One region of the Streptomyces sp. NBC_01474 genome, then DNA from elsewhere that is predicted to be linked to it. Evidence: riboswitches for the same ligand, from Rfam matches in the RefSeq annotation. Region 1 holds a riboswitch; the other holds the start of a gene.

The links. Region 1 has a riboswitch for S-adenosylmethionine ahead of OG758_RS33760 (aminotransferase class V-fold PLP-dependent enzyme). Riboswitches for the same ligand answer to the same signal wherever they lie in the genome.
Region 2: another riboswitch for S-adenosylmethionine. It lies ahead of thrC (threonine synthase); the one in region 1 lies ahead of OG758_RS33760 (aminotransferase class V-fold PLP-dependent enzyme).

Annotation. Positions count from the first base shown of each region.
Region 1 is NZ_CP109449.1:7,412,907-7,421,278, forward strand. It holds gene qcrB (cytochrome bc1 complex cytochrome b subunit) at 1-980, shown strand, start outside; gene trpD (anthranilate phosphoribosyltransferase) at 1,143-2,207, shown strand; SAM riboswitch class IV at 2,321-2,437, shown strand; gene OG758_RS33760 (aminotransferase class V-fold PLP-dependent enzyme) at 2,603-3,964, shown strand; gene OG758_RS33765 (Lrp/AsnC family transcriptional regulator) at 4,034-4,315, opposite strand; gene OG758_RS33770 (rhomboid family intramembrane serine protease) at 4,361-5,110, opposite strand; gene OG758_RS33775 (hypothetical protein) at 5,267-5,506, shown strand; gene OG758_RS33780 (NYN domain-containing protein) at 5,550-6,899, shown strand; gene OG758_RS33785 (C40 family peptidase) at 7,216-8,247, shown strand.
Region 2 is NZ_CP109449.1:5,959,709-5,968,080, forward strand. It holds gene OG758_RS27425 (ABC transporter substrate-binding protein) at 1-464, shown strand, start outside; gene OG758_RS27430 (DUF3263 domain-containing protein) at 553-771, shown strand; gene otsB (trehalose-phosphatase) at 819-1,676, shown strand; gene OG758_RS27440 (alpha,alpha-trehalose-phosphate synthase (UDP-forming)) at 1,759-3,156, opposite strand; gene OG758_RS27445 (DUF7927 domain-containing protein) at 3,267-4,973, opposite strand; gene OG758_RS27450 (glucosyl-3-phosphoglycerate synthase) at 5,011-5,958, opposite strand; SAM riboswitch class I at 6,139-6,270, shown strand; gene thrC (threonine synthase) at 6,288-7,574, shown strand; gene OG758_RS27460 (MoaD/ThiS family protein) at 7,622-7,897, shown strand; gene OG758_RS27465 (cold-shock protein) at 8,350-8,372, shown strand, end outside.

The DNA.
Region 1 (8,372 bases):
TCCTGCTGCTGCCGGGCATCATGCTCGGCCTGGTGGTCGGCCACCTGATCCTGGTCTTCTACCACAAGCACACGCAGTTCGCGGGCCCCGGAAAGACGAACAAGAACGTCGTCGGCATGCCGCTGCTGCCGGTCTACATGGCCAAGGCGGGCGGCTTCTTCTTCCTGGTCTTCGGTGTCATCGCGGTCATCGCCGCGATCGCGTCGATCAACCCGATCTGGGCCATCGGCCCGTACCGGATCGACCAGGTCTCCACCGGCGCGCAGCCCGACTGGTACATGGGCTTCTCCGAGGGCCTGATCCGCTTCATGCCGGGCTGGGAGATCAACCTCTGGGGTCACACGCTCGTCCTGGGTGTGTTCATCCCGCTGATCATCTTCCCGCTGGTCCTGGTGGCCATCGCGGTCTACCCGTTCATCGAGTCCTGGGTCACCGGCGACAAGCGTGAGCACCACATCCTGGACCGCCCGCGCAACGTCCCGACCCGGACCGCGTTCGGTGCCGCCTGGATCAGCTGGTACTTCGTCCTGCTCGTCGGTGGCGGTAACGACCTCTGGGCCACGCACTTCCACCTGTCGATCAACGCGATCACCTGGTTCGTGCGCATCGGGTTCTTCATCGTGCCCGTGCTGGTCTTCGTCGCCACCAAGCGGATCTGCCTCGGCCTCCAGCGCCGCGACAAGGACAAGGTGCTGCATGGACGCGAGTCCGGCCTCATCAAGCGCCTGCCGCACGGTGAGTTCATCGAGGTCCACGAGCCGCTCGGGTCCGACGCCCTGCACACCCTCACCGCGCACGAGCAGTACGCGCCGCTCGAGATCGGCCCGACGGTCGACGAGAACGGTGTGGAGCGCAAGGTGTCCGGTACGGAGAAGCTGCGGGCCAAGCTCTCCGAGGGGATGTACGGCGAGGAGAGCCAGATCCCCAAGCCGACTGTCGAGGAGTACAAGGAGATCACCAGCGGCCACGGCCACCACTGATCACCTGAACTGACCTCCCTCACTCTCGGCTTCGTTCGAGCGGGGGACCCCATGGTCGCCACGGTGAGAGCCCCGTCCAGGCACTGGACGGGGCTCTTTGCCGCTCTCCGGGCTGGATAGGGTGGCCTTGTTCCCATACACACGAAAAACCAGGAGCGGCAGATGAATGCTGTGACCCCCGCAGGAGGCAATACCGCGGCGGGCCGTTCCTGGCCCCAGATCCTGAACGGCCTCCTCGAAGGGCGCGACCAGAGCGCCGACGACACCGCCTGGGCCATGGACCGCATCATGCGGGGCGAGGCCACGGACGCGCAGATCGCAGGCTTCGCGGTGGCCATGCGCGCCAAGGGTGAGACCGTCGAGGAGATCTCCGGCCTCGTACGGGCCATGTACGAGCACGCGAACGTGATCGAGGTCCCGGGCGACACGGTCGACATCGTCGGCACGGGCGGCGACGGCGCCAAGACGGTGAACATCTCCACGATGTCGGCCATCGTCATCGCGGGCGCGGGCGCCAAGGTCGTCAAGCACGGCAACCGCGCCGCCTCGTCGGCGTCCGGCGCCTCGGACGTCCTGGAGAAGCTCGGCGTGAACCTGGAGCTGACCCCGAAGAGGGTGGTCGAGGTCGCGGAGGAGGCGGGGATCACGTTCTGCTTCGCCGTGAAGTTCCACCCGGCACTGCGGCACGTGGCGGCGGCGCGCGGCCAGCTGGGCATCCGCACGACGTTCAACTTCCTCGGTCCGCTGACCAACCCGGCCAAGGTGCGGGCGCAGGCCGTCGGGGTCGCCGACGCGCGGATGGCGCCCATCGTGGCCGGTGTCTTCGCCGAGCGCGGTCACTCGTCGCTCGTCTTCCGCGGCGACGACGGTCTGGACGAGCTGACGACGGCGGCGACGTCGCGGATCTGGGTGGTCCGGGACGGCGCCGTGCGCGAGGAGGCCTTCGACCCGAGGGACGTCGGCCTCGAGCTGGTGCCGGTGTCCGCGCTGCGCGGCGCCGACGCGTCGTACAACGCGGAGGTCGCCCGCCGCCTCCTGGACGGCGAGAGGGGCCCGGTACGGGACGCGGTCCTCCTCAACTCGGCGGCGGCGCTCGTCGCTCTCACGCCCGGTGACGGCCCTCTGACCGACCAGATCCGGGCCGGCATGGTCCGCGCCGCCGAGTCGATCGACTCGGGCTCGGCGAAGCGGACGCTGGAGCGCTGGGTGGCGGCCAGCAACGCGTGAGCGCGTAGGGCATGGATGGTGGGGAGGTGCGGGCCGGTGCCTCCCCACCACGCTCCGTCCGGGATGCGGACACTCTGTTGCGATGAAGCGATCAGCTGGCATACTTCTCGGCAGGTCATGAGTGACAGCGATTAGGCCCCGGCTCGCTGTCCGGCAACCCTCCGTCCGTGGCGGGGTGCCCCGGGTGAAGACCAGGCAGTGCACAGCAAGGTGCTCTGCAAGCGCGGACCCCTGCACACCCTGGGGTCCTGGTCCTCAAGGGAGCAGTCTCGTGAGCAAGCGAATGCGATAGGGCATCTCCGCCCCACCTCCGCACACCCTTTTCCTTTTCGGCTGCGCCGTCGAGCCATCGGCTCCGGCGTGGTCAATTCGCTTGTCTCTCACGGGAGTTCGCCATGTCTGTCTCCACCGCTGCCGCCGACCAGTCGCTTTGTACCCCTCTGCCGGTTCTCGGACGGGATGTCACCGTTCCGCTCGTCACCGGGGGCGAGGTCACCTACGCGGCCCTCGACTACGCGGCCAGCGCCCCGGCGCTCCAGCGGGTCTGGGACGACGTGGCGGCCTACGCGCCGTACTACGGCAGCGTGCACCGCGGCGCCGGGTACCTGTCGCAGCTGTCGACCGACCTCTTCGAGAACTCCCGCGTGACCGTCGCCGAGTTCCTCGGCTGCCGCGCGGACGACCAGGTGATCTTCACCCGCTCGACCACCGACTCGCTCAACCTGCTCGCCGCCGTGCTCCCCGCCGACTGCGAGGTCTTCGTCTTCGAGACCGAGCACCACGCCTCGCTCCTGCCGTGGCGCGACGCCCGCGTGACGTACCTGAACGCGCCGCGCACGCCCGGCGAGGCCGTCCAGACCCTGGAGAGCGCCCTCGCCGGCCGCGACCCGTACGGGCCCGCCCTGGTGTGCGTCACGGGCGCCTCGAACGTCACCGGCGAACTGTGGCCCGTCCGTGAGCTCGCCGCCGCGGCCCACGCCCACGGCGCCCGTATCGTCCTCGACGCCGCGCAGCTCGCCCCGCACCACCCCGTCGACATCCAGGACCTCGACGTCGACTGGGTCGCCTTCTCCGGGCACAAGCTGTACGCGCCCTTCGGCTCCGGCGTCCTCGCCGGCCGGGCCGACTGGCTCCAGGCCTCCGAGCCGTACCTCGCCGGCGGCGGCGCCTCCCGCAAGGTCGCGCGGCGCGCCGACGGCGGTGTGGACGTCGAGTGGCACGACAGCGCGGCCCGCCACGAGGCCGGTTCGCCGAACGTCATCGGCGTCTACTCCATCGCCTCCGCCTGCAAGGCCCTCACCGAGGCGGGCTTCGACTCGCTCGTCGCCCGTGAGCAGTACCTGATCGGCAGGGTCCGTGACGGGCTCGCCGCCGTGCCCGAGGTGAAGGTGCTCTCGCTGTTCGGCGACGACGCCCCGCGCGTCGGCGTCATCTCCTTCGTCGTCGACGGCTGGAACAGCTCGCACTTCGCGGCCGCGCTCTCCGCCGAGTACGGCATCGGGGTGCGCGACGGCCTCTTCTGTGCCCACCCGCTCGTGCGCACCCTGCTGGGCAGCGACCCGCAGTCGCAGGGGGAGTGCGGGGCGCCCGAGGCCGCGCCCGGCGAGAAGTCCCTCAACGCGATCCGCGTCAGCTTCGGCGCCGGCACCCCGGACGAGCACGTCGAGCGCTTCGTCCGCGCCGTCACCGAGCTGGTCCGCGACGGTGCGCGCTGGAACTACCGCACGGAGGACGGGCGTTGCGTCCCCGCGGTGTGATCCGCGTACCGCACCGGACATGACGAAGGCCGCCCCTCGGGGCGGCCTTCGGTCGTCAGACGGACGGGATCAGGAGTCGAGCCCGATCGCGAACGCCGCCTCCAGGTCGTGCTGCGAGTACGTGCGGAACGCGACGTGCGTGTCCGTCGCCTCCACGCCCGGGATCTTGCTGATCTTCCCGGGGATGACGTCCGCCAGGTCGTCGTGGCGCGCGACGCGCACCATGGCGATCAGGTCGTACGTACCGGTCACGGAGAAGACCTCGCTGACGCTGTCGAGGGCGGCGATCGACTCGGCGATCTCGGGGATCCGGTCCACGCTGGTCTTGATGAGCACGATCGCGGTGATCACGGCTGGCTGTCTCCCTCGGTGGCCGTGGCTGGGGCTGCTTTCACTCTAGCCCTCCCGTCTCCCGCCCCCGTCCCTGCGCAGAAGCGCTGCGCGCACCCCTCCTTTCCCCCGGTAGCGCACCCATGCGTAGAGGAATCCGACGGAGAACCCGACCAGGTGTGCCAGGTACGCGACCCCGGGCCCCTGGCTGCCCTGCCCCGCCGCGGCCCACTGGAGCGCCACCCAGAACGGCAGCACCACCCACGCGGGAAACCGCAGCGGCAGGAAGAACAGGAACGGGAACAGGCTCGTCACGCGCGCCCCGGGGAAGAGGTACAGGAACGCCCCGAGCACCGCGGAGATCGCCCCTGAGGCGCCCACCAGGGTCTGCTCGGAGCCCGCGTGCGCGATCGCGTAGCCGAGCAGCGCCACGCAGCCGGAGAGCAGGTAGAAGAGCGCGAACTGGAGGTGGCCCATACGTTCTTCGACCATCGCGCCGAAGACGTACAGGAAGAGCATGTTGCCGAGCAGGTGCAGCCAGCTGCCGTGGACGAAGAGGGCCGTGACGGTGGTGAGCGCGGCGCGTGGGGAGCCGGTGAGCAGCTGGGAGGGGATCACGCCCCAGCGGGCGAAGTAGTCGCTCTGCGCGGCGAGCAGCCGGTCGCCGGTGCCGTAGACGGGGTTGAACCCGGACGCCGGGGACAGCAGGAAGGCCACGCAGCACAGCACGATCAGCCCGTACGTCACCGGCGCCGGCTGGTTCCTGACAGCCGACCTGACCGTCCTGCCCGCCGCCGTACCCCAATTGTCGATCATGTGCCAGATCATGACGTAACGGTGCACACCTGCCCAGACGGCCTGCCGGGATTCCCCACTGTGGACGCCCGCGCGGGGGGTCCCCGTCAGGCCGTAGGGTTACGGGCACCACGCACCACGGAAAACGTACGACCCCGAAAGAAGGCGACAGCCCCGATGACGGTTCCCCTGCCGACCGCCGAGACCCGTTGGCGCTGCACTCTCTGCGGCAACCTCACGCGCTTCGACGTGACCCGCTCGTCGAAGGTCGTCGAATACGTGCACCTCGACCTCGCCGGTGACCCGAAGGTGGAGGAGCGCGAGGTGGTCAGTGAGACCATCGAGTCGGTCCGCTGCCGCTGGTGCAACGCGGTGGATCAGGTCGAACTCGTGGACAGGCCGGGTGCCGGCTCCTGAGAGGGAGCGGAACCCCCAGAAATTACGGACATTGGGGTGACGGATGGTGGAGAGCGAAGGCGGGGAGGCCGGGGACGGCACCGCTGAGGTGCTCGACCGGCCGTTGCCCGAGGGTGTGCGGCGCCGGGTCGTGCAGATCGTCTCGGACGGCTTCGGCGGGCTGACGGTCGCCGAACTGCCGCCCCAGTTGCGGCAGTATGCGCGCTTCACCCCGACCCGGCGCGCCAAGTTCGCCGGCAATGCGATGGCCGCCGCCGTGGAGGGCGACACGCTCTTCCGCCAGCGCATCGGCGAACGTCTCAGAGAGGCCCAGCCGGAGCTCGCCGCTGCCCTGGACTCCGGGGCGCCGCTGCCCGCCGCCGACCCCTTCGACGTGGCCGCCGCGGCCTATGTGCTGCGGCCCACGGGCTGGGTGAAGCTCGTCGCGGCCGCCGGCGAGGAGGCCGTGCGAGCCGACGCCGAACGCGCCGACGAGGAGACGAAGGCCGAGCTGGAGCGGCTGCGCGCGGAGGTCGAGGCCGCCCGTGAGCAGACCAGGTCCGAGACCGAACGGCTGCGCACGGAGCTGGAGTCGGCGAAGAAGGAGGCCGAGTCCCTCCACCGCAAGCTGCGCAGCGCGCTCAGTGACGTCAAGCGTGGCGAGGCGGCCCTGCGCAAGGTCCACGGCGAGACCGAGGCCGTACGGGCGGAGACGCATGCGCAGCTGTCCGCCGCCGACAGCGAGACGCGGCGGCTCAAGGCCCGGCTGGGTGAGACGGAGGCGGCGCTCGAGGCCTCCCGCAAGGCGGCGCGCGAGGGCCGCAGCGTCGAGGACATGCGCGTACGGCTGCTGCTCGACACCGTCCTGGAGTCCGCCCAGGGGCTGCGCCGCGAGCTGGCGCTGCCGCCGGTGTCAGTGCGCCCCGCCGAGACCGTGGACGCCGTCGAACCCGGGCGGATGTCGCCCAAGGACATCGCGGCCCGCGCCCTGTCCGAGCACGACCCCGCCATCCTGGACCAGCTGCTCGCCCTGCCGCAGGCCCATCTCGTGGTCGACGGCTACAACGTCACCAAGACCGGCTATCCGACGATGCCGCTGGAGAAGCAGCGGCTGAGGCTGCTCGGCTCGCTCTCCCAGCTCGCCGCGCAGACCGGCGCCGAGGTCACCTGTGTCTTCGACGGGGCCGAACTCGCCGCGCCCGTACTGCTCGCGCCGCCGCGCGGGGTGCGTGTGCTCTTCTCGAAGGCGGGTGTGACCGCTGACGAACTGATCCGCCAGCTGGTGCGCGCCGAGCCCTCCGGGCGGCCCGTGGTGGTCGTCTCCACGGACCGCGAGGTGGCCGACGGGGTGGCCAAGTCGGGCGCCCGCCCCGTCGCCTCCGTGATGCTTCTGAAGCGTCTCTCGCACGCCTGACGACCGCCGCGCAGGTTCCGGCCCTTCGCCGCATAGGCAACGTAGGTCTCATACGTAACCTCTGGGCCTGATGCCCGAATTGGCGGATCGTTTACGCAACGTAGTGTCAAACGAGCATTACCGCACGTGAGTTGCGTGCAAAGAATGCGCTCGGTGACCGACTTTTTTCCCGTCAGGATTTGAACTGATCACAGGAAGGTCACTAAGGTCTGGCCTCGAACCTCCGCTCGGGTGATCGCTCATCGGGAGTGACGGCAGAGGGTCACCGCCCACCGGCGTGTCGGTAGGCGGCTGGAGGAAGAAGGAGCTCGCCTTCGTGGCGTCCCACCGTCGACCCAAGCAGCCGAGCCGCACCCGTGTGACCGTGCTCACCGCAACCGCCGCCGCAGCCGTGGCCCTCACGTCGCAGGGCGCGCAGGCCGCGCCGAAGCCGACCAAGAGCGAGGTCAAGGCCAAGGTCGACAAGCTCTACGAAGACGCGGGCCTGGCCACCGACAAGTACAACGGGGCCAAGGAGAAGCAGAAGAAGCTCGAGAAGGAGATCGGCGACCTCCAGGACAAGGTCGCCCGCGGCCAGGAGGACCTCAACACGCTGCGTTCCGGCCTCGGTTCGATGGCCAGCGCCCAGTACCGCTCCGGCGGCATCGACCCCTCCGTCCAGCTCTTCCTCTCCGCCGACCCGGACGACTTCCTGGACAAGGCCTCCACGCTCGACCAGCTCAGCGGTCAGCAGGTCGAGGCCCTGAAGAAGATCCAGGAGAAGCAGCGTTCGCTGGCGCAGGAGCGCCAGGAGGCCGCCGACAAGCTCAAGGACCTCGCCGACACCCGCACGGAACTCGGCAAGAAGAAGCGGCAGGTCCAGAGCAAGCTCAGCGCCGCGCAGAAGCTCCTCAACACCCTCACCGCCGCCGAGCGGCGGAAGATGGCCGAGGACGACGCCCGCGCGAGTCGCTCGGCCAGCGCCCGCGTCGACCTGGGCAACGAGGTCCCGGCCTCCCAGTGGGGCGCCGCCGCCCTGAACGCCGCCGCCACCCAGATCGGCAAGCCGTACGTCTCCGGCGGCACCGGCCCCAACTCCTACGACTGCTCAGGGCTCACCCAGTTTGCCTACGGACAGGCCGGTGTGGGCATAACCCGGACCACGTACACGCAGCAGAACGACGGCACGAAGATCGGCATGAGCCAGCTCAAGCCCGGCGACCTGGTCTTCTTCAACAACCTCGCGCACGTGGGCCTGTACGCCGGCAACGGCCAGGTGCTGCACGCCCCGCACCCCGGCGCCGTCGTCCGCTACGAGTCGATGAGCACCGTCGGTTCCTTCATGTTCGGCGTCCGTATCGGAGGCTGACAGCGGCGCCCGATAACGCGCCCGTTCGGGCGAATTCCGGCATCACCCGCTGACCCCACGCCCCGCCCATGACCTGCGTCATAGGCGGGGCGTCGCGTTTTCCGCCCCCAGCGGTCGTTGGCCGC
Region 2 (8,372 bases), 1.5 Mb from region 1:
TGCTCAACGGGCACCCGACGCTGATGCAGATGGCCGCCAAGAAGGGCGTCAGGTTCGGCACGGTGCCCATGCCCGGCATCCACGGCAGGGCCCGTTCGACCATGGGCGTCGCCGACTGGATGATGGCGTTCCGGCAGAACGGCCACAAGGACCAGGTCGGCAAGTTCCTCGACTTCGTCTACAGCGAGAAGAACGTCCTCGACTTCTCGCGCGAGTACGACCTCCTGCCGGTCACCAACTCCGCGTCGGACACGATGGCCGACGACAAGCGCGACCAGAAGCTCTCGCAGTTCCTCGGCGAACTGCCGAACTCGCAGCTCTACCCCGTCGGCAAGACGTCCTGGGCCCAGGTCAGCGCCGGCATCAAGCGCGAGATCGGCTCGGCCGTCGGCCCCAACGGCAACCCGGGCGCCACCCTCGGCCGCATTCAGCGCTCCGCCGACGCGGCGGAGAACGCGGAGTAGCGTCGCTGCCGTGAGCGAACCGCCGTACGCAGAGTCAGGGCCGGAGTCAGGGCCGGAGCCCGAGTCCGCCGAGGAGACGTCCGGCGCCCTGTCCCCCCGTGAGCAGGGCGTCCTCGCCCTTGAGCGGCGCGGGTGGGCATCGGCCGGGGCCAAGGAGCGAGCTGTGCGCGAGGAGTTGAGGCTCGCCCCGGTGCGCTACTACCAGCTGCTCAACGCGCTCCTCGACGATCCGAGGGCCCTCGCCCATGACCCGGTCACCGTCAACCGGCTGCGCCGGGTACGGGACGCGCGCCGCGAGGAACGCTGACCCGCACGCCAGGCGTATGGTCCGCCTCCCGCGGATAGGCTCGGCGCATGGGCAGCCCTCAGCAGCACGACCTGCCGTCGCCTGTGACCTCCGCCGGGCGCGACGGCCTCGACGTACTCCTCTCGGACCCCGCGCGGGCCGTGATCGCGCTCGACTTCGACGGCACGCTCGCGCCGATCGTGCCCGACCCCGAACAGGCCCGCGCCCACCCGGGCGCCGTCGGCGCGCTCGCCGCGCTGGCACCGCAGGTCGCCTCCGTCGCCGTGATCACCGGCCGGCCCGCGGGCGTCGCCGTGCGCCACGGCGGCTTCGCGGGCGTCCCGGGCCTCGAACACCTCGTGGTCCTCGGCCACTACGGCGCCGAGCGCTGGGACGCCGTCACCGGCACGGTCCACGCCCCCGCCCCGCACCCCGGCGTCGCGGCCGTCCGCGCCGAACTGCCCGGAGTCCTGGAGTCCGTGGGCGCCTGGCGCGGCACCTGGATCGAGGAGAAGGGCCGGGCCGTCGCCGTCCACACGCGCCGCGCGGCCGACCCGCAGGCGGCGTTCGAGGCGCTGCGCGCGCCCCTGTCCGACCTCGCGGCCCGGCACGGCCTGATCGTCGAGCCCGGGCGTCTCGTCCTGGAACTGCGGCCGCCCGGCATGGACAAGGGCGCCGCGCTCAGCGCCTACGTACGGGAAGTGGGCGCGACGTCGGTCCTCTACGGGGGCGACGACCTCGGCGACCTGTCCGCGTTCGCCGCCGTCGACGAGCTCCGCAAGGACGGGGTGCCGGGCCTGCTGGTGTGCAGCGGCAGCTCGGAGGTCACGGAGCTGGCGGAACGGGCCGACGTGGTGGTGGACGGGCCGGAGGGAGTGGTCGGGCTGTTGTCGGGTCTGGCCGGCGCGATCAGCTCCCGGACCTAGGGCCTCTCGTTCGGATCATGCTGGGCTCGCGGGGTCCGGCCCGATCCGAACGGAAGACCCCGGCCCCCGGTCTCGGCCCGGTCTAACCCCGCAGCGCGTCGAGCTGGTCCAGGAACCACTGGGCGGGCGGCAGCGCGGTCGCCGCGGCCGCGAGCCGCTTCGTGCGCTCGGCGCGCTCCCCGTCGCCCATGAGCAGTGCGGTGTGCAGGGCTTCGGCCGTCGCCGACACGTCGTACGGGTTCACCACGAGCGCGTCGTCGCCCAGCTCCTCGTACGCCCCCGCCTCCCGCGACAGGACCAGCGCGCAGCCCTCGTCGGAGACGACCGGGACCTCCTTGGCGACGAGGTTCATGCCGTCCCTGATCGGGTTGACCAGTGCCACGTCGGCCAGCCGGTACGCGGCCAGGGAGCGGGCGAAGTCGTCCTTCACATGGAGCACGACAGGCGTCCAACTCTCTGTGCCGAAGCGGGAGTTGATCTCTCCGGCGACGCGGGACACCTCGTCGGTGTACTCCCTGTAGACCGCGAGGTCCTGCCGTGACGGGTACGCGAAGGCGACGTGCACCACCCGCTCGCGCCACTCGGGGTGCTCATCGAGGAGGAGGCCGAACGCGCGCAGGCCGCGCACGATGTTCTTCGACAGCTCCGTGCGGTCCACGCGGACGATCACCTTGCGGTCCGGGCCGCCGGTCTGCTCCCGCAGCGCGGCGAGCCGCTCCTCGACGTCGGGGCGGCGCGAGCGCTCCCGGAGGAAGTCCGCGTCCGCGCCGAGGCCGTGCACCCCGATCTCCGTACCGAAGGTGCCGCCCACCACGGCCTCGCAGCACGCCGTGAACGTGTCCGCCCAGCGCCGCGTCAGGAACCCGAGCCGGTCCGCGCCCAGCATCCCGCGCAGCAGCTGCCCGGCGATGTCGTCCGGCAGCATCCGGAAGTAGTCGACCGGCGCCCACGGGGTGTGCGAGAAGTGCCCGATGCGCAGGTCGTCGCGCAGCTCCCGCAGCATCCCCGGCACGAGCGCCAGGTGGTAGTCCTGCACGACGACCGCGGCGCCCGGCCCGGCCTCCGCGGCCAGCGCCTCGGCGAACGCCCGGTTGTAGGCCTCGTACGACGCCCACTGCGCACGGAACCGTGGCCCGAAGACCGGCTCCAGGGGCGTCTGGTAGAGCATGTGGTGGACGAACCAGAGGACCGAGTTCGCGATGCCGTTGTACGCGTCTGCGTACACCTCGGGGGCGATGTCGAGCATCCGCACACCCGGCTCTCCGACGCCACGCCGCACCGCCTCGCGGTCGCCTTCGCCGAGGGCCGCGCACACCCACACCGCGCTCGCGCCGTCCGGGTCCTGTCCGATCGCGGAGAGCCCGGAGACGAGCCCGCCGCCGCCGCGCCGCGCGTCGAGCGTCCCGTCGGCCCCGAGCTCGTACGAGACCGGACCGCGGTTGGACGCGACGAGGATCTGTGCACCCTGCGTGGAAGCCATACGGGCAAACGTAGCCCGGTCCGTAAACGCTCAAACGTACGGCCGGACTCCGTGGGAGCCCGGCCGTATACGATCCGCCGTTCGCCTGCCGCGACGGCTATCCGCGCGGGTCAGTCACGCCGGCTGCGCGCCGCCGCCACCGCGAGGACACCGAGCGCGCACAGGGCCGCGGCGAGACCGCCGTACAGGAGCGTGTCCGAGTCACCGGTGTCGGCCAGCTTGCTGCCGTGCGGCCGGGGCGACTGCTGAGGTGGGGCCGGGCGCGCCTGCTCCCGCCTGGCGGTGATGACCGAGGTGCAAGGGTCGGCCCCGCCGGGCCGGGCCTGCGGGCAGTTGGTGCGCGGCACGCCGGCCGTCACGGTGACCACGGTGGCCTCTCCCGCCGTGCAGGACGCCTTCACGCGCTGTGTGATGACGACCTTGCCGTGGGACGCGACGTCACCCTTCCAGACGTACACGGACCCCCGCTTCGTGATGCTCCCGACGGAGGCGACCGGGGCCGAGCCCGCCGTCACGGGCCACTCGACGGTGGCGCCGGTGCGCTTCCTGGCCGAGAAGTCGGAGATCGTGACGGTGTTCCCGGTCTCCTGGCACGGCGGCACGGCGGCCCGCTGCGGCACGTTCGTGATGCGCAGGGCGGGCGGCGGCGGGGGCTGCGGCTTCTCGATCTCGGGGGCGGTCCCGCAGCTCGGGTCGGTGCTGCCGGCCGCGCAGTTGGAGCGCGGTGACTGCACCGCGATGCCGTTGGGCAGCTTCCCGTCGCCGCGCACCGGGTCGTGGATCTTCACCGAGTACGTGACGGTGGCGGTCTTCCCGGCGGGGATGTCACCGGTGTAGCCGATCCTCGGCGCGCTGTACGAGACGTGGCCGAGGTCCGTCCGCACGTCGCCGTTGTACGCGGCGTCGTCGAGGTAGCCGGTCAGGTCGTCGCTGAATTGGGCGTTCGGGTGGTCGAGCGAGCTGATGTTCTTCACCCTGACCGTGTACGTCAGGGTGTCGCCGGGGCCTACCGTCTCCGGGCTCGCCGTCTTGGTGACCTCCAGGTCGGGGACCGGGACGGACAGCGCGAGCGCGTTCGGGGCGCCGTACCTGTAGACGACGGTCATCGACCAGCCGGCCACGCAGCCCTTGCCGTCGGGCGCCCAGACGCCGCCGACCGCGACGGGGACGGGCGCGCCGGTGCCGGTGACGCCGGCGAACATGCTCGTGACATCGGCCTCGCCCGTGTAGTAGTGCGGGCCGTCGGTGGTCGCCGGGTCCTGGACCAGGTCCTCGGCGGAGACCTTCGCCGCCGCGCCGCCGTTCACGCCCAGCACGGGCACCGCGGCGAGCGGGGCGCCCGGCGAGGTCCGCACATCGGCGCCGGAAATGTCGCACCGCGCGAGCTGCGCGCCGCTCGGCCCCTTGTACGTGCCGTCGTTGCCGCCGAAGAACAGGCGGGCGTACGCCACCTTCGCGCCCGGCGGGATCGTCACCCGGCCGGTGCTGGAGCCGTAACCGGCCGTCGTACCGGCCGTGTTGACGCGCTGCATCACGAACGTGTCGTTGTCGCCGCCCCGGCCGCCGGCGGCGACCGAGCAGCGTGTCGCCAGGTCGGCCGGCGCGGCCGGGCAGCCCATGACCGTGTTGCCGATGGTCACGAAGCCGCCGTACAGCGATTCGTCGTAGCGCTTGGTGAACGGCGCGACCACGTCCGCCGAGGCGGGGGCCGCGGCGCCGAGCGCCGTCAGTGCGGTGACCGTGGCGACGAGCGCCCCGGCGGTGCGGGTCGCGGCTGCGCGCAGCCGTCGCTCACCCGAAACTTGTCTGAGCCACATAAAGGGCAATGTAGGCAAAACATACGATTGCCCCCGGCTACGCCACGCGGCGCTCCGCGTACTCGGTGATTTCGGTCATCGGGGGGCGTTCCTCTGTGTCCACGTCGTGCGTGCGTGGCTCGAATCCCTGTTCCCCGCGCTCGAACTGGGTGAGCACCGGACGTACGAGGTGCCCGCGCGCGAGCCGTAGCTGCGCGGTGCGGTAGATCGCCGCGGCCATCCGCCCGAGCGCCTGCCCGTCCTGGTGCCGGTGCTTGCGCACCCCCACGTCGACCTGCCCGAGCGCGTCCAGGCCCACCGTGTGCAGCGCGTCGACGAGAAGACCGAGCTCAACTCCGTAACCGACGGGGAACGGCAGGCGCTCCAGGAGCGATCTGCGGGCCGCGTACTCGCCGCCGAGCGGCTGCACGAACCCCGCGAGCAGCGGCCAGTGCAGATTGAGGACCGGGCGCGCCACCAGCTCCGTGACCCGGCCCCCCTGGCCCGCGGCGGAACCGAGCGGGCGGTCGTACATCGCCTTCACGAAGTCCACGCCGGGATCCGTGAGCAGCGGGCCCACGATCCCCGAGACGAAGTCCGCGGAGAACTCCTTGAGGTCCGCGTCGACGAAGCAGACGATGTCGCCGCCCGTCACGAGCAGCGAGCGCCACAGCACCTCGCCCTTGCCGGGCACGGCCGGGATCCTCGGCAGGATCGTGTCCCGGTGCACGACGCGCGCCCCGGCGGCCCGCGCGACCTCGGCCGTACGGTCCGTCGAGCCCGAGTCGATCACCACCAGTTCGTCGACCAGCGGCACCCGCTCCGTCATCAGGGCACGCCGGATCTCGGCGACGATCTCGCCGACCGTCTCCTCCTCGTTCAGCGCGGGCAGTACCACGCTCACCGAGGTGCCCGAGGCGCGCTTCGCGGCGATCAGCTGAGAGAGCGGGCGGTCCGACACCGACCAGGAACGCCTGCTCAGCCAGCGCTCTACTTCTTCCAGCACGGTGCGCGGCTCCTCACTGTCTGAACTATCTGATCACGAACTGTGATCCATCTCGCGGTTCGGACGACTATCTCAAGCGTCCAGGCCTTCGGTTACAGTCTTGAACAACGCCGGTGACCATCGCATGTCGGGGTCGCCGCCGCGCTTGAGTGATCAAGTGCCAGCTCAACAACCGAATAGCGCTCATCCAGAGGGACAGAGGGATACGGCCCGTTGAAGTCCCGGCAACCCTCCCGCCGACCTTGTCGAGGTCCAGGTGGGGAAGGTGCCAATTCCGTCTCGTGGCGAGATGCGCCGCGAGGAAGATGAGGAGAAAGGGCCTCGCCATCATGGCTGCGCAGACTGTCGCCACCACCACTTCCGTTGATCTCGGACCCGCCTCGGCGCTTTCCTGCCGCGAGTGCGGCACCAGCTTCCCGCTCGGACCGATCTTCGCCTGTGCCGAGTGTTTCGGGCCGCTCGAAGTCTCCTACGACCTGCCGGTCGGCGACCCCGAGTCGCTGCGCAAGGAGATCGAGGCCGGCCCCGCCAACATCTGGCGCTACGCCCCTCTCCTGCCCGTCCCGGCCGACGTCGCCGAGAAGCCGAACCTGAACCCCGGCTGGACCAAGCTCGTCAAGGCCGACAACCTCGCCCGTGAACTCGGCGTCGAGCAGGGCAAGCTCTTCGTCAAGGACGACTCCGGCAACCCCACGCACTCCTTCAAGGACCGCGTCGTCGCCCAGGCCATCGAGGCCGCCCGCGCCTTCGGCTTCACCACCCTGTCCTGCTCCTCCACCGGCAACCTCGCCGGCGCCGTCGGCGCCGCCGCGGCCCGCGCCGGCTTCCGCTCCTGCGTGTTCATCCCGCACGACCTGGAGCAGGGCAAGGTCGTCATGGCCGCGGTCTACGGCGGCGAACTCGTCGGCATCGAGGGCAACTACGACGACGTCAACCGCTTCTGCTCCGAGCTCATCGGCGACCCGCTCGGCGAGGGCTGGGGCTTCGTCAACGTCAACCTTCGCCCGTACTACGGCGAGGGCTCCAAGACGCTCGCGTTCGAGATCTGCGAGCAGCTCGGCTGGCGGCTCCCGGACCAGCTGGTCATCCCGATCGCGTCCGGCTCCCAGTTCACGAAGATCGACAAGGGCCTCCAGGAGCTGATCAAGCTCGGCCTCGTCGAGGACAAGCCGTACAAGCTCTTCGGCGCCCAGGCCGAGGGCTGCTCGCCGGTGTCCGTCGCCTACAAGGGCGGCCACGACGTCGTGCGGCCGCAGAAGCCGAACACGATCGCCAAGTCCCTGGCCATCGGCAACCCGGCCGACGGCCCGTACGTCCTCGACATCGCCCGCCGCACCGGCGGCGCCGTGGAGGACGTCAACGACGAGCAGGTCGTCGAGGCGATCAAGCTCCTGGCGCAGACCGAGGGCATCTTCGCGGAGACCGCGGGCGGTGTGACGGTCGGCGTGACGAAGAAGCTGATCGAGGCCGGCCTGATCGACCCGACGCTCACCACCGTCGTCCTCAACACCGGCGACGGCCTCAAGACCCTCGACGCGGTCGCCGAGACGTCCCAGGCGACCGCCACCATCCGCCCGAGCCTGGACGCGTTCCGCGACGCGGGCCTCGCCCACTGAAGACCCGCGCACTCCCGCGACTCCCGCACGGAAAGGCTGCAGCCCCCATGAGCGTCAACGTCCGCATCCCCACCATCCTGCGCACCTACACCGGCGGCAAGGCCGAGGTCGCCGCCGAGGGCGCGACCCTCTCCGAGGTCATCGCCGACCTGGAGAAGAACCACACGGGCATCGCGGCCCGCGTCCTGGACGACCAGGGCAAGCTGCGCCGCTTCGTGAACGTGTACGTCAACGACGACGACGTGCGCTTCGAGCAGGGCCTGGAGACGGCGACGCCGGCAGGCGCGGGCGTCTCGATCATCCCGGCCGTCGCCGGAGGCTGAGCGTCGGACACAGTGCCGGCGGCTGATCGCCCGGCCTTACCAAGGCCACACAGAGTCACCTGAATTGCCCCCTCCGCGAGAGAAGCGGAGGGGGCAATTCTGCAGGGTTGAGCGCGGTAGAGTTGGGAAGCGAGCTTCGCGCCTGTGCCGCGCGCATATATGAAGTCGGCCGCCGTCCGACAAGAAGCAGCCAAAGTGCCCAGCCCTTATCGGGTGTTCGTGGCATTTGTCGGGCCCGAGTTGCCCCGGAATCCAATGACTCCGCCGCTTATTACCGCTCTGCCGTGCCCAGAATTCTCGTCCGATTGACCTGTTGCAGACGGCAGTTGGGCAGATACATTCAGCCGCGGTCGACGCGTTCCGGCGCACACCTCCAACCAATGGGGCGTGAGGTCTGACCCGGGTCCGCGAAGTGCGGGCCTGTGCAAGGGCCAGTAATAGGGGAGTTAGTCATGGCTCAGGGCACCGTCAAGTG